Regions from separate parts of the Pantoea sp. PA1 genome, predicted to be linked through region 2. Evidence: predicted binding sites of a transcription regulator. Region 2 holds the regulator's gene; the other holds the start of a gene.
The links. The regulator CRP, encoded in region 2, controls carbon source genes, mostly activating them, when cyclic AMP is high. The targets are predictions, from matches to a motif close to ATGTGANNNNNNTCACAT.
Positions count from the first base shown of each region.

Region 1 (8,103 bases), on a different contig from region 2:
TTGCCCCGAATGGGGTGCGCGGATTTGTAGCCCGGGGCGTTAACGTGTCGCCGCTACAGCGTACCCTGCGAGGCGATTAGCAAAAGCGTGACAGTGTCACCACGTTCCGGACACTGCACCTTTTGCATCAACACACCCGTGTGAACGCCCATGACCGTGCACGCCGGTTACGGTCATGTCGTTCATTCTCTGGACGCAAAGCCTGAGGTTCTTCTCGTGCCTGATATGAAGCTATTTGCTGGTAACGCCACCCCGGAACTAGCACAACGTATTGCCAACCGCCTTTACACCAGTCTGGGAGACGCCGCTGTCGGACGTTTCAGCGATGGTGAAGTGAGCGTACAGATCAACGAAAATGTACGCGGTGGTGATATTTTCATCATCCAGTCCACCTGTGCCCCCACCAACGATAATCTGATGGAACTGGTTGTGATGGTCGACGCGCTGCGTCGTGCTTCTGCTGGTCGTATTACCGCAGTCATCCCCTACTTTGGCTATGCCCGTCAGGATCGCCGCGTGCGCTCTGCGCGTGTGCCGATCACCGCTAAAGTTGTGGCTGACTTCCTTTCCAGCGTCGGTGTTGACCGTGTTCTGACGGTTGACCTGCACGCCGAGCAGATCCAGGGCTTCTTCGACGTCCCGGTTGATAACGTATTTGGCAGCCCGATCCTGCTGGAAGATATGATGCAGATCGGACTGGAAAACCCGATTGTTGTTTCTCCCGATATTGGTGGCGTAGTACGTGCCCGTGCTATCGCTAAACTGCTGAACGACACCGATATGGCTATCATCGATAAACGTCGCCCGCGCGCGAACGTCTCTCAGGTGATGCATATTATTGGTGACGTTGCTGGCCGCGACTGCGTGCTGGTCGACGACATGATCGACACCGGCGGCACGCTGTGCAAAGCGGCTGAAGCGCTGAAAGAGCGTGGTGCCAAACGCGTGTTTGCTTATGCAACCCACCCAATCTTCTCCGGCAACGCGGTTGAAAACCTGCGTAAATCGGTGCTCGATCAGGTGATTGTCTGTGACACCATCCCTCTCTCTGAAGAGATCAGGGCGCTGCCGAACGTGCGCACACTGACCCTCTCAGGCATGCTGGCTGAAGCCATTCGCCGCATCAGTAACGAAGAGTCCATCTCGGCGATGTTCGAGCATTAATCTTCGCGGAAACCGGGCCCTGTGCCCGGTTTTTTTATGCCTGTTCCTGCCCGCTTAACTCTCTTCTTTTTCTGAGATTAGCGCGATAAATTTTCCCGTTCGCCCCGGTTTGCAACGCCACGCACTCTTTTCATCAATGGCCTCGTTTCCCGCTTCTGCCCGCTGCCGTTAAATGGTAATTTGCTGCCCATTTCTCACCAGAACCCGGCCATCATGACTCTCGATATCTATACCCTGTTTATTTGCGAGCTCTATGTGCTGGGCTTTTTAAGCCTGATCATGATTTTTGCCTGGGTCGGATCGCAGTACGATCGCGTGCTGGGCTTTACCCTGCTGTCGCTGGTCCTGACGCTGGTGGCGGTCTTTTTAAGCAGCCTGCGCAGCAGCGGCTTCCATTTTCTGCCAGTGGCTGTCGGGAACGTGCTGGTGATGCTGGCCTATGGCGGGTTGCTGAATGCCTTTCGCCGCTTCTGTGGCAAACCCATCGGCAGCCACTGGCTGCTGGGTGCCCTGCTCTGGGCGCTGCTCTGCTGTTTCCCGGCATTTTACGACAGCCTGCCGAAACGAGTAGTAGTGCTCTGTCTTGCCTGCGTCGCCTATACCGCCGCCCTGATCCAGCTGGTCTGGCTGGCTCGAGAGACGCTGAAAGCCACCTTCTGGCCGGCCCAGCTGCTGCTCTGGATCCATCTGCTGTTCCATCTGGCCCGGCTGCTTCTGGATAGCGCCGTTGCCAGCGGGCTGCCAGGCGCGATTGGCGGGTCGGCTTTCTCGGTTTACGTTATCCTGGAGTCGATTCTGTTTGTTATTGGCCTCACCTTCACCATCCTGGCGATGGTGAATGAACGGATGCAGCAGACCCTGAAACATGCTTCGCTGCACGACCCGCTGACCCGCGTCTGGAACCGCCGCGCCCTGTTCAGCGAAGCAGAGAACATTGCGGCGCGATGCCATCGCCAGAACCGGCCCTTCAGCGCCATCCTGTTTGACCTGGACCATTTCAAAAGCATCAACGATCGCTACGGGCATCAGCAGGGCGACCAGATTCTGATCCACTTTTGCGAGGTGGTGAGCGCACTGATTCCGGCGGGGGGACGTTTTGCGCGACTGGGCGGAGAGGAGTTTGCGGCCATCATTACGGCGACGGCACAGGAGACAGAAGCGTGGTGTGAGACAATCCGGCTGGCGGTCTGTGCATCACAACATAATGCGATTGCCTATTCGGTCAGCATTGGCTTTGCTACGGCCACACATCATCAGCAGGGTTTTGAAGCGTTACTGGTGCAGGCGGATGCGGCGCTCTACCACGCCAAGGCCAGCGGCCGAAACCGCACCGCGCAGCATCCGCTGCCTGCTGCCATTATTTAGTGGTGTGAGTTATGTGACCGGCGGCAGCGCTGGTCATAGTGACGCACCCAGTAATAACGATCTTCTATCTTTTCCCGGCCACTGACACGGGCGCCCACCAGCCAGAGCAGCGCACCAATAAAGATGCTGAAGATAGCGCCCTGCGCCAGAGACTGAGGCAGATCGAGCGCGGGCAGCTGGTTCATAATAGAGAAACCCACGCCCAGAACCATGGTAACTAATCCCAGTACCATTAGCGTGTTACCCGCTACACGGCAGTGATGATGTTTCATAATGCACCTCCATCCATAAGAGCCAATAACCGCACACAATGTTAAGTGTCATAAGTTTAGGCAATGGCTCAGCCCCGCGATGCGGGCTGGATCACACATCAACCATAAAGCTTCGCCTGGTCCTGATTGCAGACTGTTGATTCCGATAGAAAATGATTAATCACGCTGATGAACCATTTGACTGCTTCTGCTTTGTCATCTCGCCTGTCGCGAAGTAAACTAACGCCCTTTCGCGATAACAGCAGGATAATCATTGTGAGCAGCATTAAACTGATTGTGGGACTGGCCAATCCTGGCGCTGAATATGCCGCCACGCGCCATAATGCGGGTGCCTGGTATCTGGATTTACTGGCGGAACGCCACAATCAGTCTCTGAAAGAGGAAGGCAAATTCTATGGCTACACCGCCCGTCTGGCGATAGCCGGAGAGGATGTCCGCCTGCTGGTGCCGACCACCTTTATGAACCTGAGCGGTAAAGCGGTGGCGGCGATGGCGACCTTTTATCGCATCGCGCCTGAAGAGATTCTGGTGGCGCATGATGAACTCGATTTACCGGCCGGCGTCGCGAAATTTAAGCAGGGTGGCGGCCACGGCGGCCATAACGGTCTGAAAGACATCATCAGCAAACTGGGCAACAACAACAATTTTCACCGCCTGCGCATCGGTATCGGCCATCCCGGCGATCGCAATAAGGTGACCGGATTTGTGCTGGGTAAACCGCCCGTCAGCGAGCAGAAGCTGATTGATGAAGCCATTGATGAGGCGGCGCGCTGCACTGAGCTGTGGCTGAAAGAGGATCGCATCAAAGCCATGAACCGGCTGCACGCCTTCAAACCTGCTTAAACGCCCGAATCGTCGCGATTCCGTGTATAATGCGCGGAATTTTTCAATTCTTCTCCGACAGCTCGCCATCGGGCGCACTGTCCATCCAGTTATAAAGGGTATCAAACCATGGGATTCAAATGCGGTATCGTGGGCCTGCCGAACGTCGGTAAATCCACTCTGTTTAACGCGCTGACCAAAGCGGGTATCGAAGCGGCTAACTTCCCCTTCTGCACCATTGAGCCTAACACGGGCGTGGTGCCTATGCCTGACCTGCGTCTCGACCAGCTCTCGGAGATTGTTAAGCCGCAGCGCGTGGTGCCGACTACCATGGAATTCGTCGATATCGCGGGTCTGGTGAAAGGCGCGTCTAAGGGTGAGGGCCTGGGCAACCAGTTCCTGACTAACATCCGTGAAACCGAAGCGATCGGTCACGTGGTGCGCTGCTTTGAAAATGACAACATCATCCACGTCGCGGGTAAAGTTAACCCGGCGGAAGATATCGACGTGATTAACACCGAGCTGGCACTTTCTGACCTTGATACCTGTGAGCGTGCGATTCAGCGCGTGCAGAAGAAAGCCAAAGGCGGCGACAAAGATGCGAAAGCCGAGCTGGCTGCGCTGGAAAAATGCCTGCCGCACCTCTCTGAAGCGGGCATGCTGCGCTCTCTGAATCTGGATGCCGATGAGAAAGCGGCGATTCGCTATCTGAGCTTCCTGACCCTGAAACCGACCATGTACATTGCTAACGTCAATGAAGACGGTTTTGAGAACAACCCCTATCTGGATCAGGTTCGCGCTATCGCAGCAGCGGAAGGTTCAGTGGTGGTACCGGTGTGTGCCGCAGTGGAATCTGATATCGCCGAGCTGGAAGATGAAGAGCGTGACGAGTTCATGGCGGAGCTGGGACTGGAAGAGCCGGGCCTGAACCGCGTGATCCGCGCCGGTTACGCCCTGCTGAACCTGCAGACCTATTTCACCGCAGGCGTGAAAGAAGTGCGTGCCTGGACTATCCCGGTGGGCGCGACTGCCCCTCAGGCTGCCGGTAAAATTCACACCGACTTCGAAAAAGGCTTTATCCGCGCGCAGACCATCGCATTTGATGACTTTATCGCCTGCAAGGGTGAACAGGGTGCGAAAGAAGCTGGAAAGATGCGTTCAGAAGGGAAAGAGTACATCGTGAAAGATGGCGATGTGATGAACTTCCTGTTTAACGTCTGATTAAAATCTGCTGTTTCATGGGGTTTCATTGAATCTTATGAGCGCCGGAAAAAACTTTAAATCCACGCAATTGCGTGGATTTTTCATTTCACAACGTCTCGAATCACCTCGTCACAACGCAGTTAAAGATGAGTATGGGGATGAGTACGATTTTCTTCCATTGACTCGCAGAGCGATTCAATAAGTGTGTTCTATCCGTCAATTGAACTCCCGGCTCAAAGCAGACCTTCAGCCCAGTTAACTTGTCCGTTCCGTGCCATAAGCGGATACTGAACCGATAAATAATCTGTCTGATTTTCCGCCTTTGACAGGATTAATGTTTACTCATTGACCAACGAGCTTTTGTTGCACCATTTTGCATCGCGTGAAAGATATTAAATGACACGAAATCTGCGAGATGAGCATCGATTTCATTGCTGCTTATCACTGGCTGCACGCATACCAGGATGAACCCAAGTTGAGTCGCACGAATGGTGTCAAATTCTTCCTGGAGTGACCGCGGATCGCCAATATAAGTCTGGACGTCGACTTAAAACTTTTCCCATTCGATCCGCCATATCTGCAAGGAGTACAGATAAATTGCAATAAAAAAGGACTTAAGTAGCGTTTAAAAGTATCAGGTATCAGCCTTGATATCTGAACTCATTCCTGTGGCATCCGAGCCTACTACTGGGACGAATTCATGTTCACACGTTCATTCGCCCGCCATAGATTTTATCGGGTGCATTTCAGCTTTTATTGCCAGGTTGCTTAAAAAGAGTTTGCTTCATAATTTTGTCAACCTGGGGGACCAGGGGCATTTCCCCAGCCAAAAATGAGTGGATCGCACTGTCGATAATCTCGCGAGTGAGCACAGGCTCTTCCACGATGATTTGCAAACCAATGCCGCTACGATAGCCAGATTGAATGCGGTAGCCATGAGTAACTATAGGCGGATTGTCGCGCATGACTTCGGCCAAGCGTTTATCAATGTATTCGAAATAGGTTAATCCATCGAATTGAGGGTAAGAAACGCGCGTACGTTCTATCACCGTATGGCTAATCACCTTCCCATTAGTATTGAAGTTTGACGTTGTATCCATGCGGGCTTCATCTTCCTGCTGGCTTTGGTTCAACATTGCATGAGCTTCTTCAAATACCAGATTTTCCGCAATATCCGCACGCGCTACGTCAATGGTAATGATCTCCGCATTCCAGTACAGATCTGGAGAATTACCCAGGAATAAAACATCGCTCCAGGTCCACACCCAACCTGCAGCAATGGCCTCGGCATTTTCAGAATCGCAATCATCATAATGCAGTCCTCCGCAGCGCTGACGCTCGCGGTAGATCAGATTCTTAACGTGTTGTGTACGGGCGCGACGCTGACGGCGGGAAAGTGTATTAAATGGTTTTTTTCTGCGGATCATGGTTCGCTCTGCGCGTAGTTGCTGGGAGGAATCCAGCCGCACAGTTTAGCTAATGGGAATAAGGAAATCCACTTGCTAACAAGAGATCAAAAAGTATGGGGGCTTGGGCAATATGTCGCATATCATTAATGCGTAGAGACGAAGTCAATGTGCTCATAGACACGCGAATAAAAATCTATCTAGATGCCAAAAACTTATTACTGTACCTCACGTTCACAGGTAATAGCCTTTGGCTATCCCTCAACCATCAAGTCATACCAACAACCTGCATTATATTGATTTGCACAGAGTGCGTCTTCTCACGTAAGCAGCCAGTTGAGCATGCCACCGAAATCTGGATCTACCTCATGAGCGAAAGTTAATAGTTTTAGAAATCAAGCCAATTAGCATAATATCTCTTAACTGAAGGGATATGGAGCCGCAGAAAGAAATGAATACACGGCAGTATGCGCAAAAATCTATCTTCGATCTGGAAGCAATCTTCGAACAGTCCCGCAACAATGTTAGTGAACTTGAACAGCTGTTGAGCGAACTGACCTTTCGCAACACTGCCAGGGCGCGGACGCTGACGTCTAAAATCGAGCAAGCTCTAATTGTAATTAACGACCGCAGTGTGGTCGCCACGTCGGCTTCCAGCCCATCAACACGTCATCCCGATTCGACGCCCACACAATCTTTTCAAGCTATGCCCCACAATGCGACTGCAGATGTAGAGCAACTGCAACCAAAGACTATCCCAGACGCTGCCATGCGACAGCAATATGACAAAGACCAAATCGATCCAGGTCCACTCCCCTCATTCTCTCCGTCAGATAAGGCGAATGATGCGCGAGCAATACTGGCAGCATGGACAGCCCTCGAAGCACTGTCGCCTCAAAGTTATAAACGCCCAGAGGATATGGCAACCGGCGATCGATCCAAGGTTGCTCTATTGGAGCGAGGTGTTCCATGGGGACCAAACGCCCGCAGCAAGCCCAGTTATAAGCTTTATTTCGAGGTCGTCCTCGGCTCCATCGCTCTCGATAAGGCGACGGACGAGCTGGTCAAGGTTTTTGGCGAGGATGAGGAGCGTTCACGCCCGGACGGTAAGAAAGCGGCCATTGGTTCGATCCTGATCGACAAAGAAGGCTATGTGCTTGAGGACAAGGGCGTTGCTGTTTCCAGTTTTGCCTGGGCACTCAAGCCGGCTCTCGATCTGAAGCTTGGGAGCTTAGGGAATTGGCCGAATGTTGAGCCACGCATTATTGAGCATCTGGATCGAAGAGTTCGCCGCCACAACGAAGATGGAGAACCCATACCGCTCGATTTGGATGTCGTTCTTACCGCTTATAGATGGCTTGTGTCTCAGTTCGGTGTACCCGAGCATTTGGTTGAGCCACCCACATTCGCGATTAAGGTGTTTCATCATTTCAAGGCCAAAGCGCCGCCTGAACCTTCGTTACTCAATTCCTTCTATCTTGAAGATCTCGGTGAAGCAACCAAATTGCTCGAGACGGGCAAAGCCGGAACCGGTTTGCACCGCTACATGGGAATTGGCAGGCCTGACCAGAAAATCGACGTGCTATCGCCCATTTCCGCAGTTGAGCCTTTCGTCGCACCGTCGCTCATGCCGCAGGCTCGTTGGCCTTCGAAAGGCGGCCATCCATTGGTATTGCTTCAGCAGGCTGCCGTGAATGCGGCGCGTGCTGAGCTGAATAAGGCTTCAGGCATCATCGGTGTCAACGGACCACCGGGTACCGGAAAGACCACTCTTCTGCGGGATATTGTCGTTGGGTGCATTCTCGATCGGGCCACGGCGATGTGCGGCTTCAACAAACCGCAGGATGCATTTTCCACCTCAGGCGAGAAGC
Region 1 is NZ_JBXGEE010000001.1:861,520-869,622, reverse strand. Features, by position in the region: gene ispE (4-(cytidine 5'-diphospho)-2-C-methyl-D-erythritol kinase) at 1-80, shown strand, start outside; gene prs (ribose-phosphate diphosphokinase) at 217-1,164, shown strand; gene AC1V0D_RS04315 (GGDEF domain-containing protein) at 1,378-2,529, shown strand; gene ychH (stress-induced protein YchH) at 2,526-2,801, opposite strand; gene pth (aminoacyl-tRNA hydrolase) at 3,057-3,644, shown strand; gene ychF (redox-regulated ATPase YchF) at 3,753-4,844, shown strand; gene AC1V0D_RS04295 (hypothetical protein) at 5,573-6,253, opposite strand; gene AC1V0D_RS04290 (DEAD/DEAH box helicase) at 6,684-8,103, shown strand, end outside.
Region 1: the regulator CRP is predicted to act here: its motif matches at 2,881-2,898, upstream of pth (aminoacyl-tRNA hydrolase).

Region 2 (8,103 bases):
CTCCGCTGGAGGCGGTTTTTGCGAAAGTGGTGAGTGAGGCGGCTTAACCACGTAGAATAGCGGCGCGGTTTATCATTCTGGATCAGTCATGCTGCTGCTTATCGACAACTACGACTCCTTTACCTGGAATCTTTATCAATATTTCTGCGAACTGGATGCGCAGGTTAAGGTGGTGCGCAATGACGCCATCACGCTGGAGCAGATGGCTGCCTTACCGCTGACCCATCTGGTGATCTCCCCCGGCCCCTGTACGCCTTCGGAGTCGGGGATCTCACTGGCGGCCATCCGCCACTTTGCCGGGCAGCTGCCGGTGCTGGGCGTTTGTCTGGGTCATCAGGCTATCGCGCAGGCGTATGGTGCGCAGGTGGTGCGCGCCCGTCAGGTGATGCACGGCAAAACCTCCGCCATTCAGCACACCGGCAAAGGTGTGTTCCGCGATCTCAACAATCCCCTGACGGTCACCCGTTACCATTCGCTGATCGTGCAGCGCGAGACGCTGCCCGATGCGTTCGAGGTCACCGCCTGGAGTCTGCGCGACGGTGAGCCTGACGAGATCATGGGTTTCCGCCACAAAACGCTGGCGCTGGAAGGCGTGCAGTTTCATCCCGAGAGCATTCTCAGCGAGCAGGGTCATCAGCTGCTGCGCAATTTCCTGACGCAATAAGTTGCCTTTGAGTGATTTTTTATGCATATTTTGTGATTATTATTTCAATGTTGCACAACTATCATTCAAATGGGGTCATCAATGGCGGCGGAAAAAATTGCGGTTACCCGGGAGACGTTCGATAACGTTATTTTGCCTGTTTATGCACCTGCGCAGTTTGTGCCGGTAAAAGGCAAAGGCAGTCGTGTATGGGATCAGCAGGGCAAAGAGTATATCGATTTCTCCGGCGGGATCGCCGTCACCGCACTGGGCCACTGCCATCCGGCGCTGGTGGAGGCGCTGAAAAGCCAGGGCGAAACCCTGTGGCACACCAGCAACGTTTTCACCAACGAACCGGCCCTGCGCCTGGCCAGTAAGCTGATCCAGTCCACCTTTGCGGAGCGCGTTTTCTTTGCCAACTCCGGTGCCGAAGCGAACGAAGCCGCCTTTAAGCTGGCGCGTTACTACGCCTGCAAACGACACAGCCCTTTCAAAAGTAAGATCATCGCCTTTCATAACGCCTTCCACGGGCGGACGCTGTTTACTGTCACGGTTGGTGGTCAGCCAAAATATTCAGACGGCTTCGGCCCGAAACCGGCGGACATCGTGCATGTGCCGTTCAACGACCTGGAGGCGGTAAAAGCGGTTATCGACGATCACACCTGCGCCATTGTGGTGGAACCGATTCAGGGCGAAGGCGGCGTGATGCCCGCGACGCAGGCCTTTATGCAGGGACTGCGTGAGCTGTGCGATAAGCATCAGGCGCTGCTGGTGCTGGACGAAGTGCAGAGCGGTATGGGCCGCAGCGGCAAGCTGTTCGCCTATGAGCACTATGGTGTTCAGCCCGATATCCTGACCTCAGCCAAAGCGCTGGGCGGCGGTTTCCCGGTCAGCGCCATGCTGACCACTAATGAGATCGCCTCGACGATGGCGCCAGGCGTGCATGGCACCACCTACGGCGGCAACCCGCTGGCCTGTGCCATTGCCGAAACCGCACTCGATATCATCAATACGCCAGAGGTGCTGTCAGGCGTTGAGGCGCGTCGTCAGCACTTTGTGACCGCCTTACAGGCTATCGATGCGAAGTACGATCTGTTCAGCGATATTCGCGGCAAGGGGCTGCTGATTGGCGCGGCGCTGAAACCGCAGCATGCCGGACGGTCGCGCGACATCCTCAATGCCGCGGCCGCTGAAGGCGTGATGGTGCTGGTCGCCGGCACCGACGTGATGCGTTTTGCCCCGTCGCTGATCATCGAGCCTGCTGACATCGAAGAGGGCATGAGCCGCTTTGCCACGGCTGTCGGCAAAGTGCTCAACGGCTAGCGGATTTTTTCCGTAAGTGTCTGATCAGCCAGCGGCCATGTTGTGGTCGCTGGCTCCACGCCAGCGAGGAGATGGTGTGCATGACGCTGAGATGATCGAGAATGCGTCGCACATGCTGCTCCACCACCGTTACCGGTCCTTCACTGATATTCCCCAGCTCATCCAGCAGATTAACCTGCGAACTGGCACCCTCATATTCCAGCCGCTGCTGACAGCGTTGCAGCGCGATCTCACAGGATTGCAGGTAACGTTCCGCCAGCGAGGGGGTCAGCATGGTGTGCTCACGCGCCAGAATGGTCATCGCATTGATGTGCTCGACGATAAACTGGCTGTGCGTGACCCAGAGCCGCATATCTTTCAGATACTGGGCGTTGAAACCCGGCTCCTGCATCGCCTGATTCAGCGAGTTAAACAGCGCATTGTGCGCCTGATTCACCTGCACACGCTGATAAGCCAGTTTGCCGGGTGCCTGTTCCTCTCCCAGCAGGAGGCGCAGCGCATCCTGATAGGTTTCCAGCGCGTCATGGGCATTTTGCCGCAGTAAGCCACTCTGCCACTGCGGCCAGAGCCAGATCATGCCGCCAAAGGCGATCAGACAGCCCATCAGCGTATCCATCAGTCGCGGCAGCAGAAACTGCGCGCCATTCAGTGAGAGGAGCTGCAGCGAGTAAACCGCGGTGACCGTAAAGCCAATCATCGACCAGCCATAAAACTGACGGGTAAAGCGATAGCTGATAAAGGTAATCGCCAGCATCACCAGCAGGACGACAGGTTCCGGCACCGCCAGACGCAGTGTGGCCGCCGCGACCACCAGACCGGCAAAGGTGCCGAGCGCACGGTGCTGGATACGGACGCGGGTGGCGCTGTAGCCGTTCTGGCTGACGAACATGATCGTCATCAGAATCCAGTAGGGCTTAGGGATGTTGAAGAAGAGCGCCAGCGCGCTGCCCAGCATCAGCATGACCGCAAAGCGACCGGCAGTGCGCAGCGCTGAGGAGCGAAATGAGAGGTAGCTGCGCAGCGCCGGGAGCAGCGGCAGACGGCGCTGGCGGTCAGCCATCAGGTCGCGCTGGTAAAGCGGTTTCTGGGTGCGCAGCACCCGCGCAATGCGGTTGAAGTGATAAAGGCAGAAGTGGCCCACCGGATTGTCGGGATGCTGACGGGCGATCTTCTCCAGCGCGCCAAGCTGTTTATCCATCGCAAAACGATCGGCTAACTGGTGGTAGAGAATGGTATCGGCCAGCACCCGCAGCCGGGCTGAGATGGTTTTGGCGTTCCAGCGGATCACCGCTTCAGCATGGCTCTGCTCAACCAGTTTCTGCACCTCTTCCGGCCGGTGCAGGCTGACCGAGATGTGCTCCTGCAGATCCAGCGCCACCTGAAAGGCGCGCGTCAGCCGTTTATGGCTATTGTCGCGGCTCGCCGACAGCATATGCATCTGCTGATAACAGGTGTTGATCAAATCGACCACTTTCTGCTGGCGAGCCAGCAGCGGCGGCAGCGCCTTCTCCGGATCGGTCAGCTGCGTCAGCAGGGTATATTTGGCGTCGCAGTAGTTCGCCAGCTCGCGGTAGATCAGACTCAGGCTTTCGCGCATCGGCTGCTCTTTCCACAGCCAGAACCAGAACCAGTTAAACACGCCATACCAGAGGGTGCCGCCGATATAGAGCAGCGGCGGCACATAGATGGGCATGCGGCCCGTCAGGCTCAGGGTAAAAATAGCGGCGATGAGGGTGCCGGAGAGCAGGCGGCCATGCAGCGGGCTGATCTCCCCGGTGACACCCAGCAACAGGGGCATCGCAAACAGGATTAGCGGCAGCGGAACCGCATGCAGGGTAAGCCACTGGATCAGGAAGCTGCCAAGCGCAAACAGGCTGCCGCCCACAATCAGACGTTTGAAGAAGCGTTTATGCGGGGTATCGAGACCGGCAATGTTGCAGCAGGCGGGGACTAACGAGAACAGCAGACCTTTTTGCAGGTCGCCAGCCAGCCAGCCCAGCGCGACCGGCAGGCAGAGCACCAGCGTTTGCCGCAGGGCATAGTTCACTTCAGGGTGATAAATAATTCGACGCCACATCGGCTCAGCACAAACAATAACGGCGTGATGCGAACATCACGCCGTGGATGACAGGAATTAGCGGGTGCCGTAAACGACGATGGTTTTACCGTGTGCAGAGATCAGATTCTGATCTTCCAGCATCTTCAGAATACGGCCCACGGTTTCGCGTGAACAACCTACAATCTGGCCAATTTCCTGACGGGTAATTTTAATTTGCATGCCGTCGGGATGCGTCATGGCATCTGGCTGTTTCGCCAGATTAAGCAGAGTCTGTGCAATGCGTCCGGTCACGTCGAGGAAAGCGAGGTTACCCACTTTTTCTGACGTCACCTGCAGGCGACGCGCCATCTGCGATGAGAGTCGCATCAGGATGTCAGGGTTCACCTGAATCAGCTGGCGGAATTTCTTGTAGGAGATTTCCGCCACTTCGCACGCGCTTTTAGCACGAACCCAGGCGCTGCGCTCCTGACCTTCTTCAAACAGGCCAAGCTCGCCGATGAAATCCCCCTGATTCAGGTAGGAAAGAATCATCTCTTTGCCTTCTTCATCTTTAATCAGAACCGCGACGGAACCTTTCACGATGTAGTAAAGCGTTTCAGCTTTTTCACCTTGGTGAATCAGCGTACTTTTGGATGGATACTTGTGAATATGGCAATGGGACAGGAACCATTCGAGTGTAGGGTCTGTTTGCGGTTTGCCGAGAACCATTCGCTATTATCCTCTGTTGTAATCGTGCCCAAAATACAGGGGGCAGTTTTCCCTGTCAGGCGGTGAAAGCTTCAAGCGTTTCCTTTTCAGGAAATTATTCGGGCCGCATCAGGCGCAGTGCGCATCATTCTTCCCGGCTTCGCCATCGGGTGACGAAAAATATTTTCAGCTCTGTTTGTAGCACAGCTTTTGCCGACTGTCTTCTGTTGTCTCGCTTCAGCTAAGGGCGGATTTCTCTGGATTGCTGTTTATCAGGCGAAAGCGTACTCTGGCGACAAAACAGCGTATTCCGGAGCAAAAATCATGCAGGCAAGAGTGAAATGGGTAGAAGGGATGACATTCCTTGGTGAGTCATCCTCCGGCCATCAGATCCTGATGGATGGCAATTCAGGGGATAAAGCGCCCAGCCCAATGGAGATGGTGCTGATGGCGGCGGGCGGATGCAGCGCGATCGATGTGGTATCAATTCTGCAAAAAGGCCGCAACGATGTGGCTGATTGTGAAGTAAAACTGACCTCAGAACGTCGTGAAGAGGCGCCGCGAATCTTTACGCACATCAACCTGCATTTTATCGTGAGTGGCAAAGCACTCCAGGATAAAGCGGTCTCACGCGCGGTGGATCTTTCTGCTGAAAAATATTGCTCGGTGGCCATCATGCTGGGGAAAGGGGTGACGATGACGCACAGCTATGAGGTGGTTGAGCTGTAATAGCCGCAGGTTTTTTTAAAGTTGCTGGCAGTCCGGTGTGAGGCCGTGCCTGGATGGGGGAATTCACTTTGAGACTGTGCCTGCGCAGAAAACCGGGTCGGATCGATTTGTGGTGGTTCGCTGTCAGGCCGTGCCTGCGCAGGAAACCGGGTCAGATCGGAAAGTCGCTTGAGCCAATCCATGGCCGCTCGGCCCGCGCGATTACGCACCTCATCCCTGAGGTGCGCCCGTAGCCGGGCCAACGCGTTGCGTTGTTCAAAAACGCTCCCGGCGTTTTTATCCGGGCGGCGGGACGCTTTCCTCTTCTGACCCGGTTCCCTGCATGATGAGCTTTCGTGTTGCTGTCAGATTCTTTGTATGCAGGTTTTGTTTGTAGCGGCCTTACTGAAACCGGATGCGGCTACCGGACATGAAGTGAAGGGAGCATACGCCTGTAGCAAAGCATAGCGGGCCAGGAATGGCGGTTTTGCGTCTTTACGAAAGGCGTATTCTCCCTGAAGCCTGCTCAGCAGTAAGCCTTAATCCGCAGAAAAACCGGTTTTACATTTTTGCAAAAGGCATCTGCTCTCTGAGGGTTTTTTGCTGACCTCTTACTCTATCCGTTTACCTTCCATCAGCCGCTTCACCAGCGGCCCCATGATCAGCTCCATCGCCAGCCCCATTTTACCGCCGGGCACCACCAGCGTATTGATGTGCGAGATAAACGACCCCTGCAGCATCGCCAGCAGATAGGGAAAGTCGATATCCTCCAGTCCCTGAAAGTGGATCACCACAAAGCTCTCATCCAGTGACGGGATAGCGCGGGCGGCAAACGGGTTCGAGGTATCCACGGTCGGCACGCGCTGAAAGTTAATATGGGTGCGGGAGAACTGAGGCGTGATGAAGTTGATGTAATCCTCCATCGACCGCACTACCGAATCCATCACTGCCTCGCGGGAGTGGCCGCGCTCGCTGGTGTCCCGCACCAGCTTCTGAATCCATTCAAGGTTAACAATCGGCACCACGCCCACCAGCAGATCCACCTGTTCTGCGACGTTATGCTGCGCGGTGACCACGCCGCCATGCAGGCCTTCATAGAACAGAATATCGGTGTCCTGCGGCAGCGGCTGCCACGGCGTAAAGGTGCCAGGCACCTGATTCCACGGCACCGCCTCATCATAGGTGTGCAGATATTTACGCGACTGGCCCTGTCCGCTTTGACCATACTCTTTGAAACTCTGCTCCAGCAGGCCAAAGTCGTTGGCCTCCGGGCCGAAATAGCTGACGTGACGTCCTAAATCGCGCGCTTTACGAATCGCCATATCCATTTCAGGACGGGTAAAGCGGTGAAAGCTGTCGCCTTCCAGCTCCGCCGCATGCAGATTTAGCTGCTGGAAGATTTTGCGAAACGCGAGGCTGGTGGTGGTGGTTCCTGCGCCGCTGGAACCGGTCACCGCGATAATGGGATGACGAGCAGACATAGAAAAGCTCCCTGTGTGGTCGGGCAATGAGCATTGTTATCATGAAATGCCCGCCGGTGCATCAGCCGCGAAATTCTTTGCGCGGCATAATATTGACCGACTCATGCAGTTCCGACCACACCAGCACCACTTCGCCAGACTCCAGCTGCCGACGCACATCCGCGACCTTGTCGACCAGGCTGCGCTCCTGTTCGCCATAGTCGGTGCCTTCGCGCAGCACAAACGTTTCAATCAGGTTTTCGAGGGTCTCCGGGGAGACCTGTTGCCAGGGAATAATCACGCGATCAGTTATCCAGAATAGGGGCGATCCACTGGGGGATGCGCTGTTCCAGCCACATTTCGGGCTGACGTAACGTTCCACCGACAAAGCCGACGTGGCCGCCGTGTGGGCTCAGTTGATAAGTAATAGTGGCAGATAATTGGCTGCTGTGCGGGATCACCTCATCGCTCATAAAGGGATCGTCTTTCGCATGGATGATCAGCAGCGGTGTTTTGACCTGCTTCAGCCACGGCATGGCGCTGGCACGCTGATAGTAGTCGGTCGCATCCGCAAACCCGTGGGCACGGGCCGTGATCGCGTCATCAAAATCACGCAGTCGCCGCAGGGCTTTCAGCTGCGCCAGGTTGACCGGCAGCGTATCCGGCCAGGCGTGTAGCTTGCGGCGGGCATTTTTCTTCAGTTGCGCCAGCAGATAGTACTGATAGACGCGAGAAAAGCCGCGCTCCAGTCTCAGGCTGCAGGGTTCCAGCTGCAGCGGGGCGGAGACGATCACGCCCGCATCAACCCCGGCGTCTGCACCCTGCTGACCCAGCAGGCAGCCCAGCATATTGCCGCCCAGCGAGAAGCCTACGGCGGCGGTGGGCACGCGTCCCCAGCGGCGATGCAGCCACTGCAGGAAAAAGCGGGCATCGTCCGTTTCGCCGGAGTGATAGATCCGGTTCAGTCGGTTAGGCTCGCCGCTGCAGCCGCGAAAATGCATCACCACCGCCAGCCAGCCGCGCGCACGGCAGATTGCCATCAGACCATGGATATAGGGGCTGTGAAAACTCCCCTCCAGACCGTGAAACAGCACCACACGCGGCTTATGCTGCGCTGCGTGCGGATCTTCGCTCCAGGCGAGGTCGACAAAATCGCCATCCGGCAGATCGAGACGCTGCCAGTGGGGCTGGAGAGTGACATGGCGCCGCAACAGGCGCGGCAG
Region 2 is NZ_JBXGEE010000005.1:18,225-26,327, reverse strand. Features, by position in the region: gene AC1V0D_RS17710 (putative adenosine monophosphate-protein transferase Fic) at 1-47, shown strand, start outside; gene AC1V0D_RS17705 (aminodeoxychorismate/anthranilate synthase component II) at 89-664, shown strand; gene argD (bifunctional acetylornithine/succinyldiaminopimelate transaminase) at 746-1,966, shown strand; gene AC1V0D_RS17695 (YccS/YhfK family putative transporter) at 1,956-4,043, opposite strand; gene crp (cAMP-activated global transcriptional regulator CRP) at 4,101-4,733, opposite strand; gene AC1V0D_RS17685 (OsmC family protein) at 5,037-5,441, shown strand; gene AC1V0D_RS17680 (phosphoribulokinase) at 6,032-6,901, opposite strand; gene AC1V0D_RS17675 (YheU family protein) at 6,963-7,181, opposite strand; gene AC1V0D_RS17670 (hydrolase) at 7,186-8,103, opposite strand, start outside.